Regions from separate parts of the Aeromicrobium marinum DSM 15272 genome, predicted to be linked through region 2. Evidence: predicted binding sites of a transcription regulator. Region 2 holds the regulator's gene; the other holds the start of a gene.
What was found. Region 2 encodes HrcA, which represses chaperone genes, less so after heat shock. Its sites were predicted from a motif close to TTGGCACTCGNNNNNNNCGAGTGCCAA; they were not measured.
Positions count from the first base shown of each region.

Region 1: a site for HrcA is predicted at 8,386-8,412, ahead of groL (chaperonin GroEL). Genes of this name have one in related genera too.

Region 1 covers NZ_CM001024.1:203,922-219,742, reverse strand. Annotated here, with positions in the region: gene HMPREF0063_RS01220 (dihydrofolate reductase family protein) at 1-397, opposite strand, end outside; gene HMPREF0063_RS01215 (XdhC family protein) at 407-1,555, opposite strand; gene HMPREF0063_RS01210 (nucleotidyltransferase family protein) at 1,622-2,206, opposite strand; gene HMPREF0063_RS01205 (xanthine dehydrogenase family protein molybdopterin-binding subunit) at 2,431-4,686, shown strand; gene HMPREF0063_RS01200 ((2Fe-2S)-binding protein) at 4,696-5,154, shown strand; gene HMPREF0063_RS15505 (DUF1353 domain-containing protein) at 5,273-6,154, opposite strand; gene HMPREF0063_RS01190 (MmcQ/YjbR family DNA-binding protein) at 6,156-6,536, opposite strand; gene groL (chaperonin GroEL) at 6,632-8,263, opposite strand; gene HMPREF0063_RS01180 (hypothetical protein) at 8,593-9,849, opposite strand; gene HMPREF0063_RS15500 (hypothetical protein) at 9,846-10,271, opposite strand; gene HMPREF0063_RS01170 (hypothetical protein) at 10,268-10,474, opposite strand; gene HMPREF0063_RS01165 (hypothetical protein) at 10,471-12,288, opposite strand; gene HMPREF0063_RS01160 (MoaD/ThiS family protein) at 12,376-12,651, opposite strand; gene thrC (threonine synthase) at 12,677-13,948, opposite strand; SAM riboswitch class I at 13,959-14,066, opposite strand; gene HMPREF0063_RS01150 (hypothetical protein) at 14,126-14,575, opposite strand; gene otsB (trehalose-phosphatase) at 14,565-15,362, opposite strand; gene HMPREF0063_RS01140 (LytR C-terminal domain-containing protein) at 15,359-15,821, opposite strand, start outside.
Region 2 covers NZ_CM001024.1:1,677,526-1,693,346, reverse strand. Annotated here, with positions in the region: gene leuS (leucine--tRNA ligase) at 1-1,158, shown strand, start outside; gene HMPREF0063_RS08640 (DegV family protein) at 1,385-2,263, shown strand; gene HMPREF0063_RS08635 (ComEA family DNA-binding protein) at 2,372-3,109, shown strand; gene HMPREF0063_RS08630 (ComEC/Rec2 family competence protein) at 3,106-5,346, shown strand; gene holA (DNA polymerase III subunit delta) at 5,356-6,339, shown strand; gene rpsT (30S ribosomal protein S20) at 6,412-6,669, opposite strand; gene HMPREF0063_RS08615 (hypothetical protein) at 6,814-7,152, shown strand; gene lepA (translation elongation factor 4) at 7,146-8,999, shown strand; gene HMPREF0063_RS08605 (MOSC domain-containing protein) at 9,006-9,635, shown strand; gene HMPREF0063_RS08600 (AMP-dependent synthetase/ligase) at 9,705-11,540, shown strand; gene hemW (radical SAM family heme chaperone HemW) at 11,544-12,752, shown strand; gene HMPREF0063_RS08590 (DUF3097 domain-containing protein) at 12,830-13,666, opposite strand; gene HMPREF0063_RS08585 (MBL fold metallo-hydrolase) at 13,659-14,084, opposite strand; gene hrcA (heat-inducible transcriptional repressor HrcA) at 14,145-15,155, shown strand; gene dnaJ (molecular chaperone DnaJ) at 15,192-15,821, shown strand, end outside.

The DNA of each region.
Region 1 (15,821 bases), 1.5 Mb from region 2:
GCAGACCGGCCACCGCCAGCCGGCCGGCGATGTCTCCGCCGCCCACGACCCACAGGTCACGTCCGGCGGCAGAGGCCAGCATGGCCGGATGCAGCTCGGTCACGTCCTGGGCCGCGAACCGTACGTCGGCCCCGGGGAGCGGATCGGCGGACCGGTGGGTGAGGACCCAGCACGGGATGGTGTACGGCCACGGTTCGCCGGAGTCGGCGAGGTGATGGACCAGCCAGTCGTAGGTCGACCGCCCCATGACCGCGGCCCCGACACCGGCCATGAAGGTGTCGTGGTCGAACGGTCCCCCCGGCTCGATCGTGGCGGCGAACAACCACTCGAGCGAGTGGTCGTCGGTGGCGATGAACCCGTCGAGGCTCGTGGCGGTGACGTACGACGTGCGCGGCATGCCGCGACGCTACTGCGCGGTACCGACAGAAGGGTCGTGGTGGACACGGGTGCCGGTCTCGGTCAGCCGGTCGCCGGTCCCGCCCCACCGCAGCGCGATGATCTCCGCCGCCACGGACACGGCCGTCTCCTCGGGCGTCCGGCCGCCCAGGTCCAGGCCGATCGGACTCGACAGCCGCGCGAGCTGGTCCTCGGTCAGCCCGGCCTCGCGCAACCGCTCCCACCGGGTCTCGTGGGTGCGGCGCGATCCCATCGCCCCGACGAACGCCGGCCGCCGGTCGCCGTCCAGGCGCAGGGCCAGGCTCAGCACCGGCACGTCGAACTTCGGGTCGTGGGTCAGGACGCACACGACGGTGCGCCGGTCGATCCTGTCGGCCCCGGCCTCCCGCTCCAGGTAGTGATGGGGCCACGACACGACGACCTCGTCGGCCTCGCGGAACCGTGCCCGGGTGGCGAAGACGGGCCGGGCGTCGCACACCGTCACGTGGTAGCCCAGCAGCTTGCCCTGGCGTGCGACGGCCGCGGCGAAGTCGATCGCCCCGAACACGATCATGCGGGGTGGCGGCTGGAAGGACGCGACGAACACCCGCATGCCGGTGTCCATCCGCTCGCCGGCGGGCCCGTAGGTGAGGACCGTGGTGGAGCCCGCCGCCAGGAGGCCCCGGGCGTCGTCGGCGATCGCCGCGTCGGCCCGCGGCAGGCCGAGTGAGCCCTTGGTGTCGTCCGGTCTGACCACCAACCGGCGACCCAGCCAGGTCGGGTCGGGGTGGTCGATGACGGTGGCCAGGGCCACCGGTCGACCTCCCTCGATGTCGTCGGCGAGACCTCCGAGCTCGGGGAAGGTGGCGGTCGACACCGGCTCGACGAACACGTCGATGATGCCGCCGCAGGTCAGCCCGACGGCAAACGCCTCGTCGTCGCTGAAGCCGTACCGCTGCAGGCGGGCCCGCCCGTCGGCCACGACCTCCTCGGCCAGGCCGTACACGGCACCCTCCACGCACCCGCCCGAGACCGAACCGGACGCCGTTCCGTCGGGAAGGACGAGCATCGCCGCCCCGGCCGGCCGCGGCGCGGACCGCACGGTCCCCACGACGGTCGCCAGTCCGATGGTGTCACCGGCACGCCACCGCTCGACCAGCTCGGTCAGGACCTCGCGCATGGGACTCCTCCGGTCGTGTCGGCGGGAACCCGGGGAGCGTAGCCTGCCGGGCCGAGGTCGGCAGTTCTACCGCGGCGGGTGCCACCGACCCAGCCCCGGTCGCGGCACGTCCACGTCGCCCCCGGTGGCGAGGTCGCCGCACTCGACCTCGAGGACCGTCCGGTCCGCGAGGTAGTCGCGGGCCCCGCCGTCACCGGTCGCCGCAGCCGCCACGCCCGACCAGTGCGTCCGGCCGATCAGGACGGGATGACCCGGCCCACCGGAGTACACGGCACGGGCGAGGACTTCGGTACCCGCGTGGGCCAGCACCCGCGCCACCACGTCGTGGCCGACGTCGGGCAGGTCGACCAGGTGCACCACCGCCGACTCCGCCCCGGTGTCCTCGGCCACCCGCAACCCCGCGGCCAGGGAGACGGCCATGCCACCGGCCCAACCGTCGGCGACGACCACCCGCGCCGACTCCCCGACCAGCCGCCGCCCCTCGTCGGCCGCGGCCCCGAGGACCACCACGACGTCCTCGCACCCCCCGTCCCGCAGGGCGAGGATCGAGGACGTCAGCCAGGGGCCCCGGACCTCGTCGGTCACCAGGGCCTTCGGCACCCCCATCCGCGCGCCGGCACCGGCGGCGAGCAGCAGTCCGGTCGTCGTCATGGGGGCAGTGTCCCCTGCGCAGCCCCACTGCGTCACCCGACCACCCCGGTGGAACGGTGCCGCCCGCAACCATCTGACCGTTGGTCGTGTCAGATCGACCGTTCGTCGCAGACATCGCATCTCCGATGGTGGTCCGGGTCACATCGTGGTCAGATCGGGGCCGAGGAACGAGCACCGCACACCCATCGTGACGGCCTTGAGGGAGGGGTCGCGAGAGGAAGCACATGACCACGTACGACACCGGACCGGTCCGCGACGACACCACATCGGGGGTGGCCGGACCGCCGGCCGAGACGGGGCCCACGGGCACTCCTCGGCGCCGCTTCCTCACCTACCTCGTCGCCGCGCCGACCCTCACGGTCGCCGCGCACCTGGGCCTGCAGAGCAAGCGGCCCGCCGAGGCGCTGCAGCCGGCCGACCTGCTGGACCTCGGAGAGCTGCTGATCCTCGCGGGTGCCGCGACCTCGGGCATGCTCGTCCTCGAGATCACGGCGGAGGGACGGGCCCGGCTCGAGCTGCCCCGCTCGGAGAACGGGCAGGGCATCACCACCGCGTTCGCGATGCTCGTGGCCGACGAGCTCGACATGGACGTGGAGGACGTGGACGTCGAGCTCTCGGACGCCACCCCCGAGCTGCTGTTCAACCAGCTGACCGGTGGGTCGAACACCGTGCGCAGCATGTACCACCCGGTCCGGGAGACCGCCGCGGCCGCACGCGGACGCCTGATGGCCGCCGCCTCCGAGCAGTGGGGGGTCCCGGTCGACAAGCTCTCGACCTCCGGCGGCTCGGTCGTGGGCCCGGGCAACCTGCTCGCCGCCTTCTCCACCCTCACGGTCGCCGCGGCCACCGGCGGCGGGAACCTCACGAGCCGGCCCAAGTCGGCCGAGGACTACAAGATCATCGGCAAGCCGCGCAACCGGATCGACGCCCGCAAGGCCGTCACCGGTCAGCTCAAGTACGCCACCGACCTCGACGTCCCCGGGGCGATGCCGACCATGGTGGCTCGTCCGCCGACGATCAACGGCTCGCCGATCTCCTTCAACGAGGCCGAGGTCCGTCGGATGCCCGGCGTCCTGGACGTCGCCATGATCGAGACCGGTGTGGCGATCCGCGCCGAGACGTTCGGTCAGGCGCTCGACGCCAAGATGGCCGTCGACGCCCAGTGGACCGCCGGCACCATCGACGGCATCTCCGACGAGCAGATCTTCGACAAGCTCCGCGGTGCGGCCCTGCCGTTCCTCGTGCCGCCGCTGCTGCCGCACGTCGATGCGGAGTTCGACTTCCACACCGTGAGTCACGCGCCGCTGGAGCCGAACTCGGCGATCGCCGACGTGCGCAGCGACGGCACGGCCGAGATCTGGGCGGCCGCGAAGTCCCCGATCATCGCCCAGCAGACCATCGCGTCCGAGCTCGGTCTGTCCGTCGACGACGTCACGTTCCACGTGCTGCAGGGCGGTGGATCCTTCGGCCGCCGACTCTTCTTCGACGCAGCCCTGGAGGCGGCTCGCGCCTCGAAGGCCTTCGGCGCTCCGGTGCGTCTGCTCTGGACACGGATCGACGACACCCGCCACGGCCGCGCGCGCGCCGCCTCGCACCACAAGGTGCGGGCCACCATGGCGCTGGGCCAGGTGCTCACCTACGAGCACCGCGTGGCCTCGGTCGAGACGGACCTGCGGCACGGGCTGGGCGAGATGCTGACGGCCGTGTCCGCCAGTCTCCCGGTCGGCGGGAACCTGTCGTTCGCCCAGACGGTCTTCCTCACCACGGTCCACGTGCCGTACAAGTTCGGTGTGGTCACCGAGCTGCTCAACGAGGTGCCGCTGGACATGCACACGGGCAGCTGGCGGTCGGTGTACTCGGCGAACACCCGTGGTGCCGAGGAGATCGTGGTCGACGAGATCGCGGCCAAGCTGGGCAAGGACCCGGTCGAGTTCCGGATGAAGGCGCTGGAGGACGATCGGCAGCGCGCGGTGCTGCAGAAGTGCGCCGACGAGGGCGAGTGGGGCAAGGAGATGCCGGAAGGGTTCGCCCAGGGCATCGCCTTCCACGACGAGTACAAGTCGTGCACCGCCTGCCTGGTCGAGATCGACGCCCGTGACCCGCAGGACCCGCGGGTCACGAAGGCCACGATCGTGGTCGACACCGGACTGACGCTCAACCCCCGCGGGTTGGAGGGGCAGATGCTCGGCGGGCTCAGCGACGCGATCTCCACGACGCTGCGGGCCGGCCTGCACATCGTCGACGGCCTGCCGCTGGAGGGCAGCTACTCGCAGTTCAAGTACGCCCGCCAGGCCGACCAGCCGACCGACGTGAAGATCCACATCATCACCAGCAGCGAGGAGCCCGGCGGAGCCGGCGAGCTCGGGGTGCCGGCCGCGGTGGGTGCCATCGCCAACGCGTACGCGCGCGCCACCGGCACCAAGCCCCGGTCGTTCCCGATCATCTTCCCCGTCGACTTCGAGCCCTTCCCCAAGAACTGAGGACCTGACATGCCGAACTACACCTTCAACCTCAACGGGTCACCGGTCACCGTCGACGCCCCCGCCGACCTCGACCTGCTGTGGGTCCTCCGCGACAAGCTCGGGGTCACCGGCCCGAAGTACGGCTGCGGCATCAACGTCTGCAAGGCGTGCACCAGCCACCTGGACGGCGACGCGTTCAACCCCTGCGTCACCCCGGTGGCCGAGGTCGCGGGCCGCGACGTGACCACGATCGAGGGTCTCGCCGACGGTGACGACCTGCACCCCGTGCAGGAGGCGTGGCTCGACCAGGACGTCGCCCAGTGCGGCTACTGCCAGCCGGGCCAGATCATGGCCGCCGTCGCGCTGCTGCGGCGGACCAAGAATCCGACGGACGCCGACATCGACGCGATCGAGAACGTCTGCCGGTGCGGCACCTACTTCCGCATCCGTGAGGCGATCAAGGCGGCAGCGGCCGAGATGAGCTAGCCCCGAGTGGCGCAGTTCGGGACCCGAGTGGCGCAGTTCGGCGCGACACGCCGTCTCAGAACCGCCGAACTGCGCCACTCGCGGGACCGGTGGGGGGCGGGGCCGGTTGGGGGGCGGGTCACCGGAGGGTGAGGGTGAGCGTCAGCGTCGCGGCGGTCAGCACCGTGGCTGCGGCCAGCGTCGCCGCGGCCGCAGGACTCCTGCGGACCAGCCACTCGGCTGCCTGGTAGGCCGCCGTGATGGCGGCCAGCACCAGGGTGACGTGCAGCAGGACGGCCAGGGCCACGCCGACCACCGCACCGGCCGCGGCGAACCGTCCCCACGCTCCGGCCAGAAGCAGGGGTACCACGACGGCGCCCGCCGCCCCGCCGAGGAGCTCGAGCCACCAGGGCCGGCCCGCACCCATCCACGGCAGCCAGGCCACGACGTCGAACAGGTCGAGGGTGGCGACAGCACCGAGGACGGCGATCGCCCCGAGCGTGACGGCCACGGTGAGCCGGTACCGCAGGTGCCGGGCCGGTGACCACGACGCCGATCCTCGCCACAGCGTCGCCAGGGTGACCGCCGACCAGATGAGCCACCGCCGCACCGGCCCGGTGTGCGTGTCGCGCAGGGCCCGCCGGAAGACCCGGTCGGCCGCGACACGGTCGAGCACGTGCCCGTCGGTCGAGAGGTAGGCCGCGCTGCGGTCGACCAGCCCGTCGTGGACGAGAGCGGCCGGGAGGTGCTCGCCGGACCGCGGCACCAGCCACGTGAACAGCCTCGGCACCGAGGTGAGGTCGGTGCGGAAGGTGCGGAGGTCGGCGGGCACGAGCAGCTCGCCGAACTCCTCGTCGACGTAGCCGACGCGGCGCCCCAGGCCGAACACCTCGGTGGCGCCCCTGGTGTCCCGCTCGAGCGTGATGCGCAGGGGCGCTGCCCGGTCCGGTGGCTCCGTGTCGGTGCCACCGTCGTGGAATCGCGCGGGCTGCGCGGGCGACGGGCGAGGGGTCAGGTCCATGTCATCCAGTATCGAGGCCCGGTCGCGGGACCAGGGCCGCCAGCCGGGGTGGGGCCTGGACGAGGTAGGAGTCGGTCAGAAGCTCGCCGAGCTCGTCCCAGTCGGTGTGGTCGCCGACGACCACGCCGACGACGTCGTGGCCCCAGCCCGCACGGAAGTACGGCGCACCGAGGTGCTCGAAGGCCATGACCTCGTCGGGCGCGGCCCGGAACATGACCCGGAACAGCTGGTCCTCGCCGCCGAAGACGTGCGCGACGGTGGCCTGGCCGACCCGCCACCGGATCCCGGTCCACGCCGACTCCTCGTGCAGCTCCGGCAGGCCTGCGAGGAGCGGCCGGAGCCGCTCGAGCAGAGCGGTCGGGACGTCGGGGCGGTCGGCCATGGGATCGAAGGTGCCACACGGCACCGACACCCGTCACGCACGAGGGCCCCGACCGCCGTGCGGTCGGGGCCCTCGTCAGGCGGGTCGGGCGGGGCTCAGAAGCCCATGCCGCCCATGTCGCCCATGTCGGGCGCGCCGCCACCGGCCGGGGCCGGCTCGGGCTTGTCGGCCACGACGGCCTCCGTGGTGAGGAACAGCGCGGCGATCGACGCGGCGTTCTGCAGGGCCGACCGGGTGACCTTGGCGGGATCGATGATGCCCGCGGCGATCAGGTCGACGTACTCGCCGGTCGCGGCGTTGAGGCCGTGACCCGGCTCGAGGTTGGCGACCTTCTCGGCCACGACACCACCCTCGAGACCGGCGTTGACGGCGATCTGCTTGAGCGGGGCCGACGCGGCGACGCGCACGATGTTCGCGCCCGTGGCCTCGTCGCCGACGAGCTCGAGCTTCTCGAACGCCAGCTTGGTGGCCTGGACGAGGGCGACGCCGCCACCGGCGACCACACCCTCCTCGACGGCAGCCTTCGCGTTGCGGACGGCGTCCTCGATGCGGTGCTTGCGCTCCTTGAGCTCGACCTCGGTGGCTGCGCCGACCTTGATGACGGCGACGCCGCCGGCCAGCTTGGCCAGCCGCTCCTGCAGCTTCTCGCGGTCGTAGTCGGAGTCGCTGTTCTCGATCTCGGCCTTGATCTGGCTGACCCGACCGGCGATCTGCGACTCGTCACCGCCACCCTCGACGATGGTGGTCTCATCCTTGGTGGTGACGACCTTGCGGGCGGTGCCCAGCAGGGTGAGATCGGCGTTCTCGAGCTTCAGACCGACCTCCTCGCTGATGACCTCTCCACCGGTGAGGATGGCGATGTCGGCGAGGATCGCCTTGCGGCGGTCACCGAAGCCGGGGGCCTTGATGGCGACCGACTTGAAGGTGCCACGCATCTTGTTGACGATCAGGGTGGCCAGCGCCTCGCCCTCGACGTCCTCGGCGATGATGACCAGCGGCTTGCCGGACTGCATGACCTTCTCCAGCACGGGGACGAGGTCCTTCACGCTGGTGATCTTGGAGTTGACGATGAGGAGGTACGGGTCCTCCAGCACGGTCTCCTGGCGCTCGGGGTCGGTGACGAAATAGCCCGACAGGTGACCCTTGTCGAAGCGCATGCCCTCGGTCAGCTCGAGGTCCAGCCCGAAGGTGTTGGACTCCTCGACCGTGATGACGCCTTCCTTGCCGACCTTGTCGAGCGCCTCGGCGATGATGTCGCCGACGGTGGTGTCGGCGGCGGAGATCGAGGCGGTGGCCGCGATCTGCTCCTTGGTCTCGATGTCCTTGGCCAGGCTCAGCAGCTGGCTGCTGATCGCCTCGACGGCCGCCTCGATGCCCTTCTTGAGGGCGATCGGGTTGGCGCCGGCGGCGACGTTGCGCAGACCCTCACGCACGAGCGCCTGGGCCAGCACGGTGGCGGTGGTGGTGCCGTCGCCCGCGACGTCGTCGGTCTTCTTGGCGACCTCCTTGACGAGCTCGGCGCCGATCTTCTCGTAGGGGTCCTCGAGCTCGATCTCCTTGGCGATGGACACGCCGTCGTTGGTGATCGTGGGGGCACCCCACTTCTTCTCCAGCACGACGTTGCGGCCCTTCGGGCCGAGCGTCACCTTGACGGCGTCGGCGAGCTGGTTCATGCCGCGCTCGAGGCCGCGACGGGCCTCTTCGTTGAATGCAATGGTCTTGGCCATGTGTGGTCTCTCCGCGTGTGCGTCGAATGGGTGGTCGGGCGGCGCCCGCGACGGACGGCTGCTCCGGTCGGCGAACCCTTCTCGCCGCGGCGACAACCTCACCGTTCCGACCGATGAACTGATTGGCACTCTCAGCATACGAGTGCCAACCCCGAAATTAGCACTCGACCCCCTCGAGTGCAAAGGCCCCGGCCCGAGGAACCGGCGGTGGGTGACCAACCCTTCCCCCCAGCGGCGGTAGGTGGCGAACCGAATCGCGGCCCCATTCGGTGCCCCTCCTACCGCCGGGCCACGGATTCGGTTGCTCACCTACCGCTCGGCGCGGGCGGTCAGACGTTGAACAGCAGGAACAGCCCGGTGAACGTGAAGGCGATCATCAGCACCAGCATCGCGAGCTGACCGGTGAGCCGGTGGCTGCGCGGCAGCAGCTCGAGCGCCTTGTCGTGGGCCGCGACGACGGCCAGCACGTGCCCCACCACCACGAACGTGACCTTGAGCGAGGCGAGCAGCTCGGGGTCCGACGACAGCACGTAGGACGGCTCGAGGTCCCCGAACGGTGTCCAGCCACGCCCGAGCGGATCGCCGAGCGCGATCAGGGTCTCCTGCCCCTTCTCCACCAGGTACGTGACGTAGTGGGCGAAGACGTAGCCCACCACGATCGGGACCAGGGAGTGCGCCAGCAGGCCGGGCAGCTCACGACGACGGTCGCGGTCCAGACCCCCGGTGGCCCGCGCGGCGCCGGTGAACAGCAGGCCGGCCACGGCGCAGAACCCCAGCAGGACGATCGTCTGCCCGACGTCCCCCACGTCACGGCGCTGCCAGAACGGTGACGCGGCGAAGCTGTCGAACGCCGTCGACCCGAGCAGCACGCCCAGCACGGCGACCAGGCCGTGGTCGACGGGCACCTGCGGCAGGCTCCGCAAGGGGTTGTGGAGCGCGAACCGGCCGTCACGGACGAAGGGCGAGAGCCGGGCGACCACCGCGCTGTACACGTCGAACGGGTCGGCCCGGTCGAACCAGCGCGGGCCGAACGCGGTGCCGCCGACCAGCATCACCACGACGTACACGCCGACCCACCAGCGCATCGCGACGACGCTGCCGGGGTCCGGGGAGGCGAGCTCGAGCCAGACGAAGGCGAACAGCCCCACCACCGCCGGCCAGTAGCCCCAGCCGGCCGGCCAGGGCAGCCAGCCGTCGGGACGTCCGGTCAACCGGCCGACGGCCGCCTGGGCGGTGCGCCACGGCGACAGGTCGCGCCACACGTGCCCGAACAGCAGGGCCAACGGCACCAGCCCGACCCACACCAGCACGTAGACCCCGCCGAGGGCACCGTTGCTCGCGTCGGCCGGACCGGCGTAGAGCGCCAGCAGCAGCCAGCCCGTGAGCACGAGGCCGAGCGCAGCCGACCAGCGACGGCGCGGCGGCGGCTCGGCGGCCGGCAGGTCGCTCTGCAGCAACGGCCGCTTCCACGCCAGGGCCAGCACACCGAACGAGATCGCCAGGGCCCACGACGCACCGATGACCGCGGCGGTGAAGGGGATCGGAAGATCCGTGGCGCCCCCCAGACCGTGGAGCGGCAGGATCATCGGGCGACGAGCTGGACGATCGTGACGCCGAGGTCGTGCGACTCCACGGCGACCTGGCCGGGCCGGTCGACCGTGACGACGAAGTCCTCGTCGGTGGTGGGGGTGATCGCGAACGACGCATCGGGCTCGGTGTGCACGTGCAGCTCGTCGGTCAACCCTCCGGGGTTGGTGACGCGCAACGTGACCGGTTCACCGACCACGACGTCGACCCGGTCGCCGCGGGGCGAGACACCGTCGGCGGTGTACGTGATCTCGACGACCACGCCCTCGTCGACCTCCTCGACCGGCGCCTCGGGGGCGGCCGTGGTCGGGGCCGCCGAGGTGGGGGCCGCGGACGGCGGTGGCTCCTCGTCACTGCCGCACCCGGCGAGCACGGCGAGGCAGGCGGCGGTGGCGGCAGCGATCGTCAGGGTGCGGGTCACGGGTCCTCCAGGTCCTCGGGCAGGTCGTCGAGCGCGCGCTCCAGCAGCTCGCGCTCCTCACGTTCCTCGCGGCGGTCCTTGCGGGCGACGTACACGACGACCCCGGCGATGACGATCGCCGGCACGAAGGCCGGGATCGCCAGCAGCAGGGGGTGGTGCGCCTGCCACACCGCGTCCTGGACCGCGGCCAGGACTTCGGTCATCCGGTCACGGGGTCCCGATCGGCGGCCGCGTCACGCTGCTTCTCCAGAGCGGCGATGCGACCCGAGACGCGGGCGACCGACACGCAGACACCGGTGATCACGGCGAGGCTGCACAGCAGCACCACGAAGTTCGCCAGACCCCAGAGCCACGCCGGGGCGTCGAAGTCGCGCTCGCGCTGCAGGATCTCGATCTCGGGGATGAACTCACGCGTCATCGTGGCCTCGACGGGCAGCTCCTCGGCACCGATCGCCTCGTCCGGGGAGAGGTAGATCGGGGCCGCGGTGAGCGTGCGGCCGTCCTGCACCCGCAGCAGGGTCTTCCAGGTGCCGCCGATCGGGACGGGCCGGGTCGACTCGTAGGTGTCGGGGGCGCTGCGACGCAGGTTGTCGGTGACGATCCCCTCGCCGCCGCCCTGCCACGCCGTGATCTGGACCCACGTCGGGTTGTCGTCGACGAGACCCTCGGACAGCACCACCTCGGTGAGGATCTGCGGGTCGTCGGGCGTGCCGACCTGCGTCGTGGTGAACGTCGCGGTGGCACCGTCGGGCACCGTGGCGTACAGGCCGTTGGCCACGGCGCCGGAGACCACGAGCACCGACAGCGTGACGACCGTGCGGGACACCGCCCGGCTCGGCAGCTCGCCGAGCAGACCCATCGCGAACAAGGCTCCGCACATGCCAGCACCGATCGCCACCGGCACCGCCATCAGCAGGCCCTCGAGGTAGATGTCCGACGTCCACGGGAAGTCGAACACCTGGTCGTTCCACACCTTCTCGATCGCCAGGCCGACCGTGCCGATCAGCAGACCCGCCGCGGCACCGAAGGCGAGCTTGTTCTCGCGCAGCCTCGACAGCGCGAGCAGCTCCACGAGCAGGGCGCAGCCGAGGTAGAGGGGGAACACGTGGTCGGCCTGCCCCAGCACCGGGCCGACGATGAAGGCGACCAGCCCGCGCATGCCGAGGAAGAAGGCGGCCGCGAACAGGGCGGCGCCGGGACCGACGAACAGGCGGGCAGCGACGAGGGTGATGCCGGCTGCGGCGACGATCATCAGGGGGGCGAACACCATGCGGAACTGCGCGATGCCGAAGTCGAACTCGGCCTGGAAGACCGACAGGCCGATCAGCAGACCACCGAAGGCGGCCCCGTAGACGAGGAACCGGGCGAGTCCGCCGCGGTCCTCGTAGTCCATCGAGAACTCCGCCTCGCGGCGCAGGATGATGATGCCGGCCGTCGAGAGGCCGGCGCCGCCGATGAGCATCAGGTGCGTCGGACCCCACAGCGTGACGTCCTGGCCGAAGAGTCGGTGCCACACGTCGTCGAGGGGGAAGCCGATGAGGGCGTACAGGCCGCAGGCCGCGATGTAGATGCCGGCCACGGGGGCGTACCACTGGCGGGTGATCTTGACCGACGCGATGCCGGGCTTCACCCCGTCGCGGGAGTAGACCACTGCGCTCATGCCGGCGATGAACAGGGCGAAGAGTCCGTAGAGGATGAAGTAGTGGGCCGGGTTGGCCAGCGGACCCTCGTCCCGGCCCCGGCCGGCGTGCAGACTGACGTCCCACAGGAACCCGAGCAGCGCGACGATCAGCGAGCTCGCCACGAAGAACACCGGGATCGCGGCCCAGCCGGGCTCGCCCATCCGGGCGTGGAGGAAGTCACCGAACCTCTGGAACCACTCGATGCGGTGCGTGCGGTGCTGCCAGGCGATGAACAGCAGCACGAGCGACACGGCGCCGGCCACGACGGACAGCCACAGGACCTGGTCGAGGGCGGCCCCGCCGACGGGAGTGGTGGTGCTGGCTTCGATGAGCATTCCCGGAGTATGCCAACGGCCATGTGTCATGACAAGTGTCGCGTCACACGTTCGTCACATGACGCTGATCACCCGGAAACCTGCAGGTCAGCCCCCGGCGACGGCCGGGATGATCGAGATCTGGGTGCCCTCGGGGGTGGGGGTGTCGAGGCCCGACGCGAACCGGACGTCCTCCTCGGCCACGTAGATGTTGACGAACCGGCGCAGGGCGCCGGCCTCGTCCACCACCCGCGAGCGGATCCCGGGGAAGTCGGCCTCCAGGGAGTCGAGGACCTCGGCGAGGGTCTCGCCGTCGGCCGTCACCTGGGACTGGTCACCGGTGTAGCTGCGCAGGATCGTGGGGATGCGGACGGATACGGGCATGGTCGTGGGCTCCTGGTGGGACGGGTCAGGCGATGCCGGAGGCGGCGAACGCATCGTAGGTCGGCGCGATCGTGGCGACCGGTCCGACCCGGCCGGAGACCGCGTCGAGGGTCTTGAGTCCGTGCCCGGTGTTGATGACGACGGTCTCGAGCGCGGGGTCGAGCACGCCGGTGTCGACCAGCTTCTTGAGCGTCGCGACGGTCGTGCCACCGGCGGTCTCGGTGAAGATGCCCTCGGTGCGGGCCAGCAGCACGATCCCGGCGCGGATCTCGTCGTCGCTGACCTGCTCGACGGTCCCCCCGGTCTGCCGGGCGATGTCGAGCACGTACACCCCGTCGGCCGGGTTGCCGATCGCGAGCGACTTGGCGATGGTGTCGGGCTTGACCGGGCGGATCGCGTCGACGCCGGCCGCGAAGGCCGTGGCCACCGGCGAGCACCCCTCGGCCTGGGCGCCGAACACGCGGTACGGCTTGTCCTCGACCAGGCCCAGGGCGATCAGCTCCTGGAAGGCCTTGTGCACCTTGGTCAGCTGCGACCCCGACGCCACCGGGATGACGATCTGGTCGGGCAGGCGCCACCCGAGCTGCTCGGCGATCTCGTAGCCGAGCGTCTTGGACCCCTCGGCGTAGAACGGCCGCACGTTGACGTTGACGAACGCCCAACCGTCCTCCTCACCGGCGATCTCGCTGGCGAGCTTGTTGACGTCGTCGTAGGTGCCGTCGACGGCGACGAGGTTCTCGGTGAACACCGCCGAGTTGACCTGCTTGGGGGTCTCGAGGTCGCTGGGGATGAACACCACCGTGCGGATGCCGGCACGTGCGCCCGCCGCGGCGACCGCGTTGGCGAGGTTGCCCGTGGACGGGCAGGCGAACACCCGGCTGCCGAACTCGCGGGCCGCGCTCAGGGCGCAGGCGACGACGCGGTCCTTGAAGGAGTTGGTGGGGTTGGTGCTGTCGTCCTTGACCCACAGGTTCGCGATGCCGAGCTCGCGGCCGAGGTTGTGGGCCTGCAGCAGCCGGGTGAAGCCCGGCTCGAGGTTGGGGCTGGACTCGATGTCGTCGGGCACCGGCAGCAGCGCCTTGTAGCGCCAGATGTTGGCCGGCCCGCTCTCGATCTGCTCCCGGGTGACGGGGCCGAAGTCGTAACCGATCTCCAGCGGGCCGAAGCACTCGTGGCAGGCGTAGTGCGGTCCCAGGGGGCGCGTGGTCCCGCACTCACGACAGACCAGCTCGCGGGCGGGGCCGAAGGCTCCCTCGCGGAGGGCGACGGCGGGACGGGGTTCGGTGGTGATGCTCACGGATACCTCCAGGTCATCTTCCCCGGAGCGGACTCCGGGACGGACGTAGCACCTGGTCGAAGACCGACTGGTTGCTGGGGTATCAGCGGGCCGTTCCCTCCACCCCTCGTGATGAGTGGAACCAGCCTACGAAGTGGTCTCACGATGTGTCCAATCCGTCCATATCCCGGACAGACCTCAACGACGTCGGGCGCGGCGCAGCCGTGCAGCGCGGTAGCCGCCGTCGTCCAGACCGGCGAGCCGCTCGAACGGGTTGTACGAGGCGTGGTCGCCCGCCAGCACCCAGGAGACCGCGGCGGCAGCACCGTACAGCGGCAGCATGACCGGACCGAGGCTCCACGCGTACTGCGTGCAGTGCCGGTCCTCGTGCCGCAGCAACGTCTCGCGGCCGGTCCACCATGCGGCGTCCCGTCGACTGATCACGACGTTCCCGACGGTGAAGGCGTCGGCCCGGGGGAACCCCCAGCGGTGACCTGTCGCCAGCAGCACACCGCGCCCCTGCCGCCGCGGGGTCGCCCCGCCCGCCCGGGCGACGAGCAGACCCAGCGCGGTCGACCCGTTCACCGCATTGACCACCGCACGGACCCGGGTCCACCGGGTGGCGTCGGCCGCCGGTTCAGAGCGCATCGGCGAGCTCGACCAGCCAGGCGGCCACGGCGTCCGGGCCGTCGAGCACCAGGTCGGCCCGCGGCACCAGTGCGGTCTGTTCCGTCGAGGCCGAGCACACCGTGAACCCGGTCGTCCCGCCGCGGCGCAGGTCGTCGACGGCGTCGAAGGCCGGTACGTCGCCGAGGTCGTCCCCCGCATAGACCACCACCCGCGGCGACCGCTCACCCACCAGCGTGCGCAGGGCGTCACCCTTCGTGACCCCGCTCGCTCGCAGCTCGACGACCTGACGGCCGGGCTCGACGGTCAGACCGTGCGCCCGCGCCAGGTCCGCCAGGGGGCGGCCGATGGACTCCAGGACCCCGTCGCCGAGCCCACGGGTGTGCACCGCGACCGCGAGGTGCTTGTCCTCGATCCTGGCCCCGGGGGCGCCGTGCCGCGCCAACCAGTCGGGCAGCGCCTCGGCCAGCGCCGCGACCGCGTCGGGTCGCGTCGGGCTCGACACGGCCCCCGTCGCGGCGTCCCACCGCTCCGCGCCGTACTGACCACAGATCACCAGGTCCTCGAGCCCGGCCCGACCGCGGAAGCCGCCGAGCTCCAACGCCTGGAGCACGGGACGGCCGGTGATGACGGCCACCGTGCCGAGCCGGCCACCGAGTCGGGACAGTGCCTCGGCGGCCGCCGGGTGGACGTGCGCCTGTGCGGGGTCGTCGACGATCGGCGCGAGGGTGCCGTCGAAGTCGAGCGCGAGCAGGGTGCCACCGGGGTCGGCCACCACCGCGTCGCGCAGGGTGGCGCGAGAGGTCATGGCACCGATGATGTCGGTTCGGCGAGGATGACCGTCAACCGGTCCGTGCGCATGGTCGCGACGATCGGCAGGATCCGCGTGATCCCGAGGTCGGCGGCGAGCAGGTCGGCCTGGTCCCGCAGGCCCGGTGCGAAGTACACGGTGTTCTCGGGGATGGCCCCGCGCCAGTTGCCGACCGTGACATCGGGCCAGCCCACCTCCTCGACCCCGTCGGCGAAGGTCGCGGCCAGGCCGGCGACCGCGGTGTTGTTGAGCACCGAGACCCCGGCCTCGCGCAGCTCGGGCTCCGGCGACGGGGTCGGGGTGGGTGTGGGGGTGACCTCCGCGGTCGGCGCGGGGGCGGGGTCCGCGTCGGGGGTCGGCGTGGGCGCGGGATCGGCGGCGACGACCGTGGTGTCGTCGGCGAGGTAGCGGTCGTAGCCCAGCCAACCGAGTCCCGCGACGCCGGCGACCAGGGCC
Region 2 (15,821 bases):
CGTGAGTGGGTCGAGGTCGACCTGGACCTCGGCGACGGCGTCCAGCGGTACCGCCGCGAGACCAACACCATGCCCAACTGGGCCGGCTCCAGCTGGTACGAGCTGCGCTACACCGACCCGCACCACCCCGACCGGATCGCCGACCCCGAGAACGAGCGGTACTGGATGGGCCCCCAGACCGACCGGCGGCCCGACGACGCCGGAGGTGTGGACTTCTACATCGGCGGCGTCGAGCACATGGTGCTGCACCTGCTCTACGTCCGCTTCTGGCACAAGGTGCTGTTCGACCTCGGCCACGTGAGCAGCGAGGAGCCGTTCCAGCGGCTGTTCAACCAGGGCTACATCCAGGCCTACGCCTTCACCGACGCCCGGGGCGCCTACGTGCCGGCCGACGAGGTCGAGGAGCACGTCGCCGGCGACGGCACGACCACCTGGACCCATGAGGGCAGTCCGGTGCAGCGCGAGTACGGCAAGATGGGCAAGAGCCTGAAGAACGTCGTGACCCCCGACGAGATGTACGAGGCCTACGGCGCCGACACGTTCCGGGTCTACGAGATGAGCATGGGTCCGCTCGACGTGTCCCGCCCGTGGGACACCCGCGCCGTCGTCGGGGCCCAGCGCTTCCTGCAGCGGGTGTGGCGCCTCACGGTCGACGAGGAGACGGGGGAGTCGGTCGTCACGGACACCGACACCGATCCCGCGACGATGCGGGTCGTCCACCGCACGATCGACGGGGTCGCGGCCGACATGGAGGCCCTGCGCTTCAACACCGCGATCGCCAAGCTCATCGAGCTGACGAACCACCTCACCAAGGTCGGCGGCGCGACCCGGGGTGCCGTGGAGCCCCTGGTGCTGATGCTGGCGCCGTTCGCCCCCCACCTCGCCGAGGAGCTGTGGGCGCGACTCGGGCACCACGACTCGCTCACCCGGGAGCCGTACCCGGTGGCCGACCCCGCCCTGCTGGTCGAGGACACCGTGACCTGCGTCGTGCAGGTCCGGGGCAAGGTGCGGGCCACGCTCGACGTCGCGCCCGACGCCGGCGACGACGAGCTGACCGCGCTGGCGCTCGCCGAACCGAACGTGCAACGGGCGATCGACGGCCAGGAGATCCGGCGGATCATCGTCCGCGCGCCGAAGCTGGTGAACGTGGTCGTCTAGGGGGCGCGACTCGCAGGCTCGCCGCACCACCGGCTCGTTCCTCGCCGGTGCTCAGGCTCGCCGCACCACCGGCTCGTTCCTCGCCGGTGCCGGGCTTCGCCCGGGCCCCTGCCTCGCTGCGCTCGGCCCATGGTCGCGTCGGCGTGGTCGCGTGGGCTGTGCACGCTCGGCCCGTGGTCGGGTTCGGTGGATCAGGTGCGTCGTGCTCGCTCGCTAGACTCCTCGCATGGCCGGGCGACGACGTACCCAGAAGTCCTCCGCGTTCCCCGGGGGAGTCGCGGTGGTCACCGACTCCACAGCGTCACTGTCGGCCGAGGACGCCCGGCGCGAGGGCATCGTGGTGGTGCCGCTGCGCGTCATCGTGGGTGCCAACACCTTCACCGAGGGTCACGACGTCTCCGCCGACGTCATCGCCGCAGCCCTGAAGGACTTCCTGCCGGTCAGCACGTCCCGGCCGAACCCCGAAGAGTTCGGCGAGGTGTACCGGCGGCTCGCCGACGACGGTGCGACGTCGATCGTCTCGGTGCACCTGTCCAGCCGGATGTCCGGCACGCTGGACTCCGCCGTGCTGGCCGCCAAGGATGCCCCCGTGCCGGTCACGGTGGTCGACTCCCGCCAGGTCGGACTGGCGACGGGATTCGCGGCTGGCCGCGCGGCCCGCGCCCGGGGTGAGGGAGTCACGCCCGAGGAAGTCGCCGAGGTCGCCCGGGCCGCCGGCGCGGCCTCGACCGCGCTCATCTACGTCGACACCCTCGACTACCTGCGCCGGGGCGGCCGCGTCGGCGCCGCTGCAGCGCTGCTCGGATCGGCGTTGGCCGTCAAGCCGCTGCTGACGATCTCCGACGGACTCGTGGTGCCGCTGGAGAAGGTGCGCACCAGCACGCGAGCGATGGCCCGCATGGAGGTGCTCGCCACCGAGGCAGCGGGCGACGGTCCCGCCGACATCGGTGTCCAGCACCTCGCCAACCCCCAGGTGGCCGAGGCCTTCGCGGCGCGTCTGGCCACATCGCTCGGGCGTGAGTCGGTGCCCGTCGACGAGGTGGGTGCCGTCATCGGGGCGCACGTCGGCCCGGGCACGGTCGCCGTCACCGTCACTCCGCACTGACCCGCTGAAGTTCGGGCCGTTGTCCTCAGGAGCGACCGCCCGCCAGACTGTCCACAGGCCGGCCGAGGGTCGTGGCCCCGAGCGTTGCGGAGGCCTAGCGTCGACCGCGTGTTCAGCGAACCGGAGGAGACCCGAGCCGAGGTGGCGCGGCGCCGGTTGGCCCGGCTCGCGGCGTCGTTCGACGCCCAGCTGCCGCCGCCGGACGACGAGGCGCCTGTGCACACCGACGAGCAGGTTCGCCGACGACTGACCGGCGGCCACGTCCGGGCGGTCGGGGTGCTGGCGACCGCGGCGGGCGTGCTGCTGGCGTGGCACCTGCTGGCCGGGCGCCCCAGCGAGGAACCGGCCGGGGGTCCGGTGGCGTTCGCGAGCTCGTCGGGCACGGTGGCCGAGTCCACCACCGCGGGCCCGACAGCTGCCGCGGGTCCCGACCTCGTCGTCGACGTGGTCGGCCGCGTCGCGCGGCCGGGCATCGTGACCCTGCCGCCGGGTTCCCGGGTCCACGAGGCGCTCGCTGCCGCCGGGGGAGTCGTCGGCGACGTCGACACCACCGCCCTGAACATGGCGCGGGTCCTGTCCGACGGCGAACAGCTGCTGGTCGGCATCGACCCGGTCGTGCCGGTGGTGCCCGGCGGAGGGCCTTCCGGCGCCACCGGTCCGGTGAACCTCAACACGGCCACGGCGGCCGACCTCGACGAGCTGCCCGGAGTCGGACCCGTCACGGCCGAGTCGATCCTCACGTGGCGTGCCGAGAACGGTCGGTTCACCTCCGTCGACGACCTGCTGGACGTCAGCGGCATCGGCGAGGCCACGCTCGACCGGCTCCGCGACCTCGTCACGGTGTGAGCACCGACCTGCGAGTGGTCGCGCCGGCCGTCGCCGGCTGGCTCACGGCGGCGCTGCTCGTCGGACCGGCAGGACCGTCCTCCCGCACGGCGGTGCTGGTCGCCGTCGTGGCGCTGCTCGTGGCGGGAGTGGCCGGTCGGCGCCCATGGCTCGTCCTGCTGTGCCTCGTGGTCACGGTGGTGGCCGCCTCGACCGGTTGGCGGTTGGCGACCGTCGAGTCCTCACCGGTCAGCGAGCTGGCATCGGAGGGCCGCGTCGTCACGGCCGAGGTGACGGTGCGACGCGACGCCCGGGTGTTCGAGGGCCAGGGTCGGCCGGGGGTGGTGGTGGGCCTGGTGGTCGATCGGGTGAGCGTCGACGGACGCACGATCGACGTCGACGGACGGGCGACCGGGTTCGGAGCCGGCGGCCCGGCAGGCCTCACAGCCGAGTCGTGGGTGGTCGGTCGGCGTGGTGTCGTCAGGGCCCGGCTTGCGCCGTCGGACTCGAGCGACGAGGTCGCCGTCCTGCGCGTCCTGCGGGCCGACGCCCCGCGGGACGCCCCCTGGTGGTGGGAGGGTTCCGAGCGGGTGCGCGAGGGGATCCGGCAGGGCATGTCGGCCGCCCCTGCCGGCCCTCGTGCGCTGGTGCCGGCGCTGGTCGACGGAGACGACTCGGCGGTGCCCGACGACCTCTCCGAGGACTTCCGGCGCAGCGGGCTCACCCACCTGCTGGCGGTCTCCGGCACCAACCTGACGATCGTGCTCGGTGCCGTGCTCGTGCTGGCCCGTCTGGCCGGTGTGCGGCGCCGGCTCCTGTGGCCGGTCGGCGTGCTCGCGATCGTCGGGTTCGTCTGTCTGGCCCGTCCCGACCCGAGCGTCGTCCGAGCGGCCGCGATGGGCGCCGTCGGGCTGGCCGCCCTCGGCTACGGCAGCCGAGGTGGCCTCCGCGCGCTCGGCTGGGCCGTGATCGCCCTGGTCTTCCTCGACCCCTGGTTGTCCCGTTCGGCCGGTTTCGTGCTGTCGGTCAGTGCGACCGCCGGGATCCTGGTGCTCGGACCGTCGCTGACGACGCGGCTCGCTGCCTGGCTGCCACGCTGGCTCGCGGTGGCCGTCGCCGTCCCGACCGCCGCCCAGCTGGCCGTGACGCCCGCACTGGCCCAGCTGACCGGCGAGGTGTCCCTGGTCGCCGTGGCGGCCAACCTCGTCGCCGGGCCCTTCGTCGCGCCGACCACCGTCCTCGGCCTCCTCGCCGGCCTGGTGGCCGTGGTGTCGGTTCCTGTCGGCTCGGCCATCGGGTGGGCGGCCGCGGCCCCGGCGGCGGCCATCATCGGGGTCGGTCGCGCCGCATCGGCGCTCGACGGCGCCTCGGTCGCGTGGCCCGGCCCGTGGTGGACCCTGCTGCTCGTCACTCCGGTGGCGGGGGTGGCCCTGTGGTGGACGGCCCGACGCCCGGTGCTGCTGCTCGGCCTCGCCGGCGGGCTGGCCGTGGCCCTGTGGCGACCGCCCGACCCCGGCTGGCCGCCGCCCGGCTGGTCGGTCGTGAGCTGCGACGTCGGCCAGGGCGACGCCACCGTCGTCGCGACCGGACCGGGCGAGGCCGTCGTGATCGACACGGGCATGGAGGACCGGCCGGTCGACCGGTGCTTGAGCCGACTGGGTGTCGAGCGGGTCCGCGCCCTGGTGCTCACCCACGCCGACGCCGACCACGTCGACGGGTGGGCGGGGGTGACGACCGGCCGGCAGGTGGACCTGGTGCTGGTGGGCAGCTCCGGCGGGCCCGAGGTCCCTGGCGTCCCCCGGCGTCCGGTGGCGGCCGGGGACGCCTTCACCGTCGGTGGGGTGCACTTCCAGGTCCTGTGGCCCCGCCCCTCGACGACCGGCCGGCAGGTCGACGCCGACCGCAACGACGTCAGCGTCGTGCTGTCGGTGACGGTCGACGGCACCCGCTTCCTGCTGACCGGCGACGTCGGGCCCACGGCCCAGCGAGCGCTCCTGCGGTCCGGGGTCGACCTCGCCGCCGACGTGCTGAAGGTGCCGCACCACGGCTCGGCCGACCAGGACCCGGGATTCTTCCTCGCGACCGGCGCGCGGGTCGCCCTGTTCAGCGCCGGTCGCGACAACACCTACGGACACCCTGCCCCGGCCGCCGTCGACCTGGTGGACGACCACGGCATGTCGTGGTGGCGCACCGACCGTCAGGGCGACGTGGCCGTGGTGGTGCACGACGGCGAGCTGGGTGTCCGGGCCCGCGGCTAGGATCACGACGTGGCGACGGTCTTCGGCAAGGTGCTCCTCATCTCCGGCAATGCCGAGTTCCTCGCCGAACGCACCAGGCGCCGCGCCGTCGACACGATCCGTTCCCAGCAGGCCGACTGCGAGATCGCCGAGTCCTCGGCCGCGGGGCTCGGGCCGGGGGAGCTGGCCGGGCTCACCAGTCCGTCACTGTTCAGCTCCGCCAGCGCGTTGGTGCTCACCGACCTGCAGGACCTGCCCGAGCAGCCCCAGGCCGAGCTGTTGGCCTACGTGGCCGACCCGTCACCCGACATCGCGGTCGTCCTCGTCCACGGCGGCGGCGCCAAGGGGCGCGGTCTGCTCGACAAGCTCCGCAAGCACCCGGCCGTGACCGAGGTGAAGGTCGAGGCACCCAAGTACGAGCGCGACGTCGTCCGGTGGCTCCGCGAGGAGCTGCGGGCGCTCGGAGCGGTCATCGACGAGCAGGCGGCCACGGTCCTGGTCACCTCGGTCGGACAGGACCTGCGCTCCTTGGCGGGGGCCGCCGACCAGCTCATCGCCTCGGTGCCGCCGGGGTCGGAGATCTCCGAGGAGGTCGTGCGCCGGTACTTCGGGGGACGGGCCGAGGTCCGCGGCTACGAGGTCGCCGACGCCACGCTGGACGGGCGCATCGACATCGCCATCGAGCGGGCGCGATGGGCGGCCACGGCGAAGGTCGCGCCGGTGCTCATCACCTCGGCCATGGCCGCCGGGCTGCGTCAGCTCGTCAAGCTCGCGACGGCGCCACCGGGTCTGCGAGACGCCGAGCTGGCCGCGCACGTCGGTGCACCGCCGTTCAAGCTCCGTGCCCTGCGCGGACAGCTGCAGACCTGGGATCCTGACGGGCTGCGCCAGGCCCTCGACCACGTGGCGCAGGCCGACCTCGACGTCAAGGGCGCGTCGGCCGATCCGGCCTACGCGGTCGAACGGATGGTGCTGCGGATTGCCGCCCTGCGCCGGCGTCCGGCCCGGGGCTGACCGGCCGGCCGGGGGACGACGAAGGCGCCGCCCCCCTCGCGGGTGACGGCGCCTCGTGCGGTGCGGCGGTGCTCAGAGAGCGGCGGCCCGCTTGGCGATCGACGACTTGCGGTTGGCCGCCTGGTTCTTGTGGATGACGCCTTTGCTGGCGGCCTTGTCGAGCTTGCGCGTGGCCTCGGCGGCCAGGACCTTGGCGTCCTCGTTGCCGGCGTCGGCGGCCTCGGTGAAGCGACGGATCGACGTCTTGAGCGCCGAGCGGACCGACTTGTTGCGCTCACGGGCCGCCTCGTTCTGGCGGTTGCGCTTGATCTGCGACTTGATGTTCGCCACGGGGCGTACCTGCTTCTTTCGTCTGGTGACTCGTCTGATGGAACTGCTGGGGTGAAGAGAGTGGGCGTGCGCGGGCACGCGACCGCTCACGTTATCACCCGCGGCGGTGGCGCCTCAAATCGACAGGGCACCTAGAATCAGGCCGTGGCCACCTTCTACGACGTCCTCGTCATCGTGCACATCCTCTGCTGGTTGGGTGCGCTCGTGCCGTGGGTGATGCGCCTTCGCGCGCCGCGGGTCGCCCCCGGCATGTGGCACGCCATCGCCGCAGCCCTGGTCACCGGCCTTGCGCTCACCGGGATCGCCTCCGCCAGCGACGTCGTGGCCGACCCGAACAACGCCAAGGTCGCGGTCAAGCTCGTCATCGGCACGGCGGCGATGGTGCTCGCCATCCTCGAGCAGAACAAGCCCGCACCCAACCCGCGGGTCCACGTCGTCGCCGGACTGGTCGTCGTCAACGTCGCGATCGCCCTGCTGTGGTGAACCGGAGCGCACCGGCGCCGGGATCGACCGACCCGTCGATCATCCGCAACTTCTGCATCATCGCGCACATCGACCACGGCAAGTCGACGCTGGCCGACCGGATGCTGCAGCACACCGGGGTGGTCGACGGTCGCGACATGAAGGCGCAGTACCTCGACCGCATGGACATCGAGCGTGAGCGCGGCATCACGATCAAGAGCCAGGCCGTGCGGATGCCGTTCACCAAGTCCAGCGGCGACGACGCCGGCACCGTGTACGTCCTGAACATGATCGACACCCCCGGTCACGTGGACTTCACCTACGAGGTCAGCAGGAGCCTGGAGGCGTGCGAGGGCGCGGTGCTGCTCGTCGACGCCGCGCAGGGCATCGAGGCGCAGACCCTCGCCAACCTGTACCTGGCGATCGACGCGGACCTCGACATCATCCCGGTGCTCAACAAGATCGACCTGCCCGGCGCGCAGCCGGAGAAGTACGCGGCCGAGATCGCCGGCATCATCGGCGGCGACCCCGACGACGTGCTCCGCGTCTCGGCCAAGACCGGCCAGGGCGTCGAGGAGCTGCTCAACCTCATCGTCGACGAGGTCCCGCCACCGAAGGGCGACCCCGATGCCCCGGCCCGCGCCCTGATCTTCGACTCCGTCTACGACACCTACCGGGGCGTCGTGACCTACGTGCGGGTGGTCGACGGTTCGCTCAGCCACCGCGACCGCATCAAGATGATGTCCACCGGGGCGGTGCACGAGATGCTCGAGGTCGGCGTCATCTCGCCCGAACCGGTCAAGTCCGCCGAGATCGGCGTCGGTGAGGTCGGCTACCTCATCACGGGCGTCAAGGAGGTCCGCCAGTCACGGGTCGGCGACACGGTGACCTCCGCGGTGCGGGGCGCGTCCGAGCCGCTCGGCGGGTACAAGAACCCCAACCCGATGGTGTTCTCGGGCCTCTACCCGATGGACGGCGACGACTACCCGACGTTGCGCGACGCCCTGGAGAAGCTGCAGCTGAACGACGCCGCGCTGGTCTACGAGCCGGAGTCCTCCGGTGCCCTCGGCTTCGGCTTCCGCATCGGCTTCCTCGGCCTGCTGCACCTGGAGATCGTCCGCGAGCGGCTCGAGCGCGAGTTCAACCTGTCGCTCATCTCCACCGCTCCGAACGTGGTCTACCGGGTCCGGATGGAGGACGGCTCGGAGGAGGTCGTCACCAACCCCTCGGAGTACCCCGGGGGCAAGATCGACCAGGTCTTCGAGCCGGTCGTGCGGGCGACGGTCCTGAGTCCCACCGACTACATCGGCACCATCATGGAGCTGTGCCAGGCCCGGCGCGGCCAGCTGATCGGCATGGACTACCTGTCGGAGGACCGGGTCGAGATCAAGTACACGCTGCCCATGGGCGAGATCATGTTCGACTTCTTCGACGCGCTGAAGAGTCGCACCAAGGGGTACGCCTCCCTGGACTACGAGCCCACCGGCGAGCAGGCGTCGGACCTCGTGAAGGTCGACGTGCTCCTGCAGGGTGAGGTGGTCGACGCGTTCAGCGCCATCGTCCACCGCGACAACGCCTACGCCTACGGCGTCTCGCTGGCGTCCAAGCTCAAGGAGCTCATCCCGCGGCAGCAGTTCGAGGTCCCCATCCAGGCCGCCATCGGTGCCCGGGTGATCGCCCGCGAGAACATCCGCGCGATCCGCAAGGACGTGCTCGCCAAGTGCTACGGCGGTGACATCAGCCGCAAGCGCAAGCTGCTGGAGAAGCAGAAGGAGGGCAAGAAGCGGATGAAGATGGTCGGTCGGGTCGAGGTGCCGCAGGAGGCCTTCATCGCGGCGCTGTCGACCGGCGAGACCGCCAAGAACTGACGCCTCGTGCCCGCATCCCTGGAGTCGGTCAACACCGGCGTCGTGCGACCCGTGCCGTGGGGGACCCTGCGCCGCTCCGGCATCGACAAGCGTCCGGTGGCCGGTCCGGTCCTGGTCGGCGAGACGGGCCTGGACGGCGACGGCATCGCCGACACCCAGCACCACGGCGGGCGTGACCAGGCGGTGTACGCCTACGCCCGTGAGGACCTCGACGACTGGGGGCGGGAGCTCGGTCGGCAGCTGCCCGCGGGGACGTTCGGCGAGAACCTGACCACTTTGGGTCTGGACGTCCAGGGCGCCCGACTGGGGGAGTGCTGGACCATCGGCGACGTCGTCCTGCAGGTCAGCGGGGTCCGCATCCCGTGCAGCGTGTTCCAGGGGTTCCTCGACGAACCCCGGTGGGTCCGGCGGTTCACCGAGCGAGGGGTCCCGGGCGCCTACCTGCGGGTGCTCCAGGGTGGCCGGATCTCGGCCGGCGACCGGGTCGACGTCACCTCCCGGCCGGCCCACGAGCTCACGGTCGGCCATGCCTTCCGCGCCCTCACCACCGAGCGTGGGCTGCTGCCCGGACTGGCCGAGGAGCCCGCGATCTCCGGAGCGATCCGTCGCGCGGTCGATGCGCGACGCAACGACTGATCGGTCGTCCGAGGGGTACGTTAGGGTGTTCTGCACCACATACCCCCCGTACGTTTTGGTGAGGATTTCATGACGGTCAACGTCCACACGCCCGAGCAGATCGAGCTCGTCCGCAACCGCGCCCGCAGCATCGGCGAGATGTTCTTCAACCGGGTCAAGGAGACTCCCCACCGGGAGGCCTTCCGCTACCCGGACGCCGACGAGAACTGGCACTCCCTGACGTGGGCCGAGACCGGTGACCACGTCACCCGTCTGGCTGCCGGCCTGGTGTCGCTGGGCATCGGTGCCGAGGAGCGCGTCGCCATCGCGTCGGGCACCCGCTACGAGTGGATCTTCGCCGACCTGGCCATCAACGCCGCCGGTGGCGCCACCACCACGGTCTACCCCACCACCGTGGCCGGCGACGTCGCCTACATCCTGGCCGACTCCGGCAGCAAGATCGTGTTCGCCGAGGACGACGAGCAGATCGCCAAGCTGGTCGAGCAGAAGGCCGAGCTGCCCGCGGTCGAGAAGGTCGTCACCTTCGACGGCGCCACCGACGGTGACTGGATCATCGGCCTCGACGACCTCGAGAAGCTCGGCGAGGCCTACCTGAGCGAGCACCCCGACATCGTCACCGAGCGGGTCGCGGCCACCGAGCCGAGCTCCCTGGCCACCCTCATCTACACCTCCGGCACCACCGGCCGTCCCAAGGGCGTCCGGCTGAGCCACGACGGGTGGACCTTCGAGGGCGCGTCGGTCGCGTCGCAGGGCATCCTCAGCGTCGAGGACCTGGAGTTCCGCTGGCTGCCGATGGCCCACTCGTTCGGCAAGGTGCTGCTCTGCACCCAGCTGCAGATCGGTTTCGCCGCCGCGATCGACGGTCGCGTCCCCCGGATCGTCGACAACCTCGCCGTCGTGAAGCCGACGTTCATGGGTGCTGCCCCGCGCATCTTCGAGAAGGCCTACGGCCGGGTCGTCGGCATGATGGAGGAGGAGGGCGGGGTCAAGCTCAAGCTCTTCCGCTGGGCCGAGAAGGTCGGCCTCGAGCACTCGCGTCTCGTCCGGGCCGGCAAGCCGGTCCCGAAGGCCCTGGCGATCCAGCACGGCATCGCCGACAAGCTGGTGTTCAGCAAGGTGCGCGACCGTTTCGGCGGTCGGGTCCGGTTCTTCATCTCCGGAGCGGCCGCGCTGTCGTCCGACGTCGCGGAGTGGTTCCACGCCGCGGGCGTCCTGATCCTCGAGGGCTACGGCCTCACCGAGACGTCAGCCGGTGCGTTCGTCAACCATCCCGACCGCTTCAAGCTCGGCACCGTCGGACACCCGTTCCCCGACGTCGAGGTCAAGATCGCGGGCGACGGCGAGATCCTGATCAAGGGCCCCAACGTCATGCTCGGGTACCACAACCTCGAGGCCGCCAGTGCGTCCGCGCTCGTCGACGGCGGGTGGCTCGCCACCGGCGACATCGGCGAGATCGACGCCGAGGGCTTCCTGCGGATCACCGACCGCAAGAAGGACCTGTTCAAGACCTCCGGCGGCAAGTACGTCGCCCCGTCGCACGTCGAGGGCGTCTTCAAGGGCGTGTGCCCGTTGGCCAGCCAGATGATCGTCCACGGCAACGACCGCAACTTCTGCTCGGCGCTCATCACGCTGGACCCCGACGCCGTCGCCATGTGGGCCGAGAGCCACGGCAAGTCCGGCCAGTCCTACACCGACATCGTCCTGTCGCCGGAGATGGAGAAGGTCGTCGACGGGTACGTCAAGGAGCTCAACTCCAAGCTCAACCAGTGGGAGACCATCAAGAAGTGGGCCATCCTGCCGAACGACCTCTCGGTCGAGGGCGGCGAGATCACCCCCAGCCTGAAGGTCAAGCGCAAGGTCGTCGAGGAGAAGTACGCCGACATCCTGAACGGCTTCTACGCTTAGGGCGTGAACCTTGACGAACGGCCGCCCACCCGACCCGGTGGGCGGCCGTCCGTCGTCGTGGGGCCGTCGGTAGCCGCCTTCGGCGTCGCGGAGCCTTCGGTAGCCGCCTTCGGCGTCTACGTCCACATCCCGTTCTGCACGGTCCGGTGCGGGTACTGCGACTTCAACACCTACACGGCCGACGAGCTGGGCGAGGGGGCGACGCGCGCGTCCTACGCCGACACCGCGATCGCCGAGATCCGCCGGGCCGCCGCCACCACCGGACCGCGGGAGATCAGCACCGTCTTCTTCGGTGGTGGAACGCCGACCCAGCTGCCGGCCGCCGACCTGGTCCGAGTCCTGCGGGCGATCGACGAGGCCTGGGGACTGGCCGACGACGTGGAGGTCACCACGGAGGCCAACCCCGACTCGGTCGACCCGCAGGCGTTGCAGACGCTGCGCGCCGGCGGGTTCAACCGCATCTCGTTCGGGGTCCAGTCCGCCGTCCCGCACGTGCTGGCGGTCCTGGACCGGACCCACGACCCCGCCCGTGTGCCCGACGCGGTGCGGTGGGCCAGGGCAGCGGGGTTCGAGCAGGTGAGCGTCGACCTCATCTACGGCAGCCCGACGGAGTCGGTCGACGACTGGCGACGCACCCTCGACCACGCCGTCGACCTGGCCCCCGACCACGTCAGCGCCTATGCGCTGATCGTCGAACGGGGCACGGCCTTCGCCCGGCGGGTCGCGCGGGGCGAGCTGGTCATGCCCGACGACGACGAGACGGCCGACAAGTACCTGCTGGCCGACGACGTGCTCGGTGCAGCAGGCCTGTCGTGGTACGAGCTGTCGAACTGGGCCCTCGACGACGCTGCCCGCTGCCGTCACAACGAGCTGTACTGGAACGGGGGCGAGTGGTGGGGCATCGGTCCCGGTGCGCACTCCTTCCTGCAGGGGAGGCGGTGGTGGAACGTCAAGCACCCCGCGGCCTACGCCCAACGGCTGGCGGCAGGGGAGACGGTCGAGGCGGGATCGGAGGCGATCGACGCCGACACGGCTCGCCTCGAGGACGTCATGCTCCGGATGCGGCTGCGTGAGGGCATCGCAGCCGACGGTCTGATCGGCGTCGACCAGCTGGTCCGGGACGACCTGCTGGAGCGACAGGGTGACCGCGTCACCCTGACGCTGACGGGCCGACTGCTCGCCGACCACGTCATCCGCACCGTCACCGCCTGACCCCCACCCAGATGTGCTCCCGAATCAACCGTTTCATGTCCGAAAACGGTTGATTCGGGAGCACATCTGGGTGGGGGTCAGGTGGGGGGAGCGGTGACGAAGTCGATGAGCTCCTCGACCCGGCCCAGGAACGACGGCTCGAGGTCGGTCCAGGAGTCGACCTGACGCAGGATCTGCTGCCACGCCCGGGCGATGTCGGCCTGCTCGGCGTGCGGCCACCCGAGGGCGGCACAGATGCCCTTCTTCCACTCCACCGAGCGGGGCACCTCCGGCCACTGCCGAAGACCGAGCCGGTCCGGCTTGACCGCCTGCCAGACGTCGACGTACGGGTGACCGACGACCAGCACGTGGGGGACACCCCGCAGGCCCGCGGCGATCCGGGACTCCTTCGAGCCGGGTACGAGGTGGTCGACCAGCACGCCCAGTCGGCGCCGGGCGGTGGGGGCGAAGGTCGAGACCTCGGCGGCCAGGTCGTCGATGCCGCCGAGGAACTCCACCGCGACCCCCTCCAGCCGCAGGTCGTCGCCCCACACCTTCTCGACCAGCTCGGCGTCGTGGCGGCCCTCGACCCAGATGCGGCTCGGCAAGGCCACCCGGGCCCGTTCGCCGTGCACCGCGACGGAGCCGGACGCCGTGCGGGAGGGCCGGCGCTCGGTCTTCGCCGGCGGGCGCAGCGCGACCGGTCGGCCCTCCAGCAGGTAGCCCGGGCCCATGGGGAAGCTCCGGCGGGTGCTGCGGCGGTCCTCCAGCACCACCATGCCCATCTGCGGATCGATGCCGACGACCTCACCGCGGAATCCCGTGGTGGCGTCCTCGACCACCTGACCGAGCTCGACGACGACGTCGGTGGTGCGCCCGCGCGACGGTCGGCGCCAGTCCCCGGCGAGGACGTCGCCGCCGTAGCGGTCAGGCATGCAGCGCACCGAGGAGCAGCTGGTGGAAGTCGACCAGCTCGTCGCGGTCGACGGGACCTCCCGTGGCGAGCACCCGGGTGCCGGGGCCGACCATGCCGATCAGCAGGTCGACGGCCACCGGCCAGGTCGGGTCGATCCGCTCGGGCAGCTGGGGCAGGTACAGGTCGCCGACCAGCACCTGGTCGGCGTCGGGCACCACCACGACGAGCTCGCCGCCCACGGGCCCGTGCCCGAGGTGCACGACCTCCACGAACCGGTCGCCCAGGTCGACCGCCCAGACCGAGGCCATCGATCCGCCGCGGGACTCGTGGGCCACCCAGGTGCCGTCGTCGAGGGTGACGCGCCGCGGCCGGTAGGTGAGTCGACGTTCGGCGCCGTCGACCACGACGGTGTCGCCGACCCTCCGGATCTCCCTCACCTCGCTAGACTGGCACCCTGCCACCGCGAGTGCCAGACCGACGCGCCGAAGGGAGACCCGATGTCCGACGAACGCCGCCTCGACGTGCTGCGCGCGATCGTCGAGGACTACGTGGCCACCCAGGAGCCGGTCGGCTCCCGGGCGCTCGTCGAACGTCATCACCTGGGCGTCTCGTCGGCCACGATCCGCAACGACATGGCGGCCCTCGAGGACGACGGCTACATCACCCAGCCGCACACGAGCGCCGGCCGGATCCCCACCGACAAGGGCTACCGGATGTTCGTCGACCGGTTGGCCACCGTCAAGGCCCTGTCGCCCCCGGAACGCCGGGCCATCGAGCAGTTCCTGACCGGCGCGGTCGACGTCGACGACGTCGTCCAGCGCAGTGTCCGGGTGCTGGCCCAACTCACCAACCAGGTCGCCATCGTGCAGTACCCGACCCTCACCCGGTCGACGGTCCGTCACATCGAGTTCGTGAGCCTCGAGGGCACCCGGGTGCTCGTCGTCGTCATCACGAGCTCCGGCCGGGTCGAGCAGCGGGTGGTCGAGCTCGCCGAGCCGCTGACCGACCACCTGTTGGCCGACCTGCGCTCGCGGATCGTGGCGGCCACGGTCGGCCGGCGTCTGGCCGAGGCCTCGCTCCAGCTGGCCGACCTCATCGCGGAGTTCGAGCCCCGCGACCGACCCGTGGTCACCACGATCGTCACGACCCTGACCCACGTGTTCTCCAACGAGCGCAGCGACGAGCGCATCATGGTCGGCGGCACCGCCAACCTCGCGCGGTACGGTGCCGACTTCGACTCGTCGATCCGCCCCGTGCTCGAGGCCATCGAGGAGCAGGTGGTCCTGCTGAAGCTGCTCGGCGAGGCCAGCAGCGGCCTGACCGTCCGCATCGGTGGCGAGACCGGCCACGAGGGACTCAGCGGCACCGCGCTCGTGGCCTCGACCTATGGTGGAGAGACCTCGCTGGCGACCCTCGGCACCGTCGGTCCCACGCGCATGGACTACCCCGGCACCATGGCGGCGGTCGCCGCCGTGGCCCGCTACGTCGGCCGCATGCTCGACGACTGACCCGTCCCACCCCCGACCCCAGGACCCGACCCGCACATGGCACAGGACTACTACGCGACACTCGGTGTCGAACGCACCGCCGCCGCCGACGAGATCAAGAAGGCCTACCGCCGGCTGGCTCGTCAGCTGCACCCCGACGTCAACGACGCGCCCGACGCCGCCGACCGCTTCAAGGAGGTCACCACGGCGTACGAGGTGCTGTCCGACCCCGCCAAGCGCCAACTGTTCGACCGTGGAGGCGACCCCATGGGCGGGGCCCGCGGGGGAGCCGGCTTCGGCCAGGGGTTCAGCTTCGACGACATCATGGATGCCTTCTTCGGCCAGAACGGCGGCGGTGGTCGTCAGCAGCGGTCGCGCGTTCAGCGCGGCCAGGACGCCCTGCTGAGGCTCGACGTCGACCTCGCCGAGGCGGTCTTCGGCGTGACCCACGACATCAAGGTCGACACGGCCGTCGTGTGCGAGCGGTGCGACGGCTCCGGGGCGTCGGAGGGTTCCGCGCCGGTGACCTGCACGACCTGCCGCGGCCAAGGCGCCGTGCAGCACGTGCAGCGCTCCCTGCTGGGCGACATCCGCACCTCGCGGCCGTGCCCGACCTGTCACGGCTACGGATCGGTCATCCCCGAGCCCTGCCCGGAGTGCGACGGCGAGGGGCGGGTGCGGTCGCGC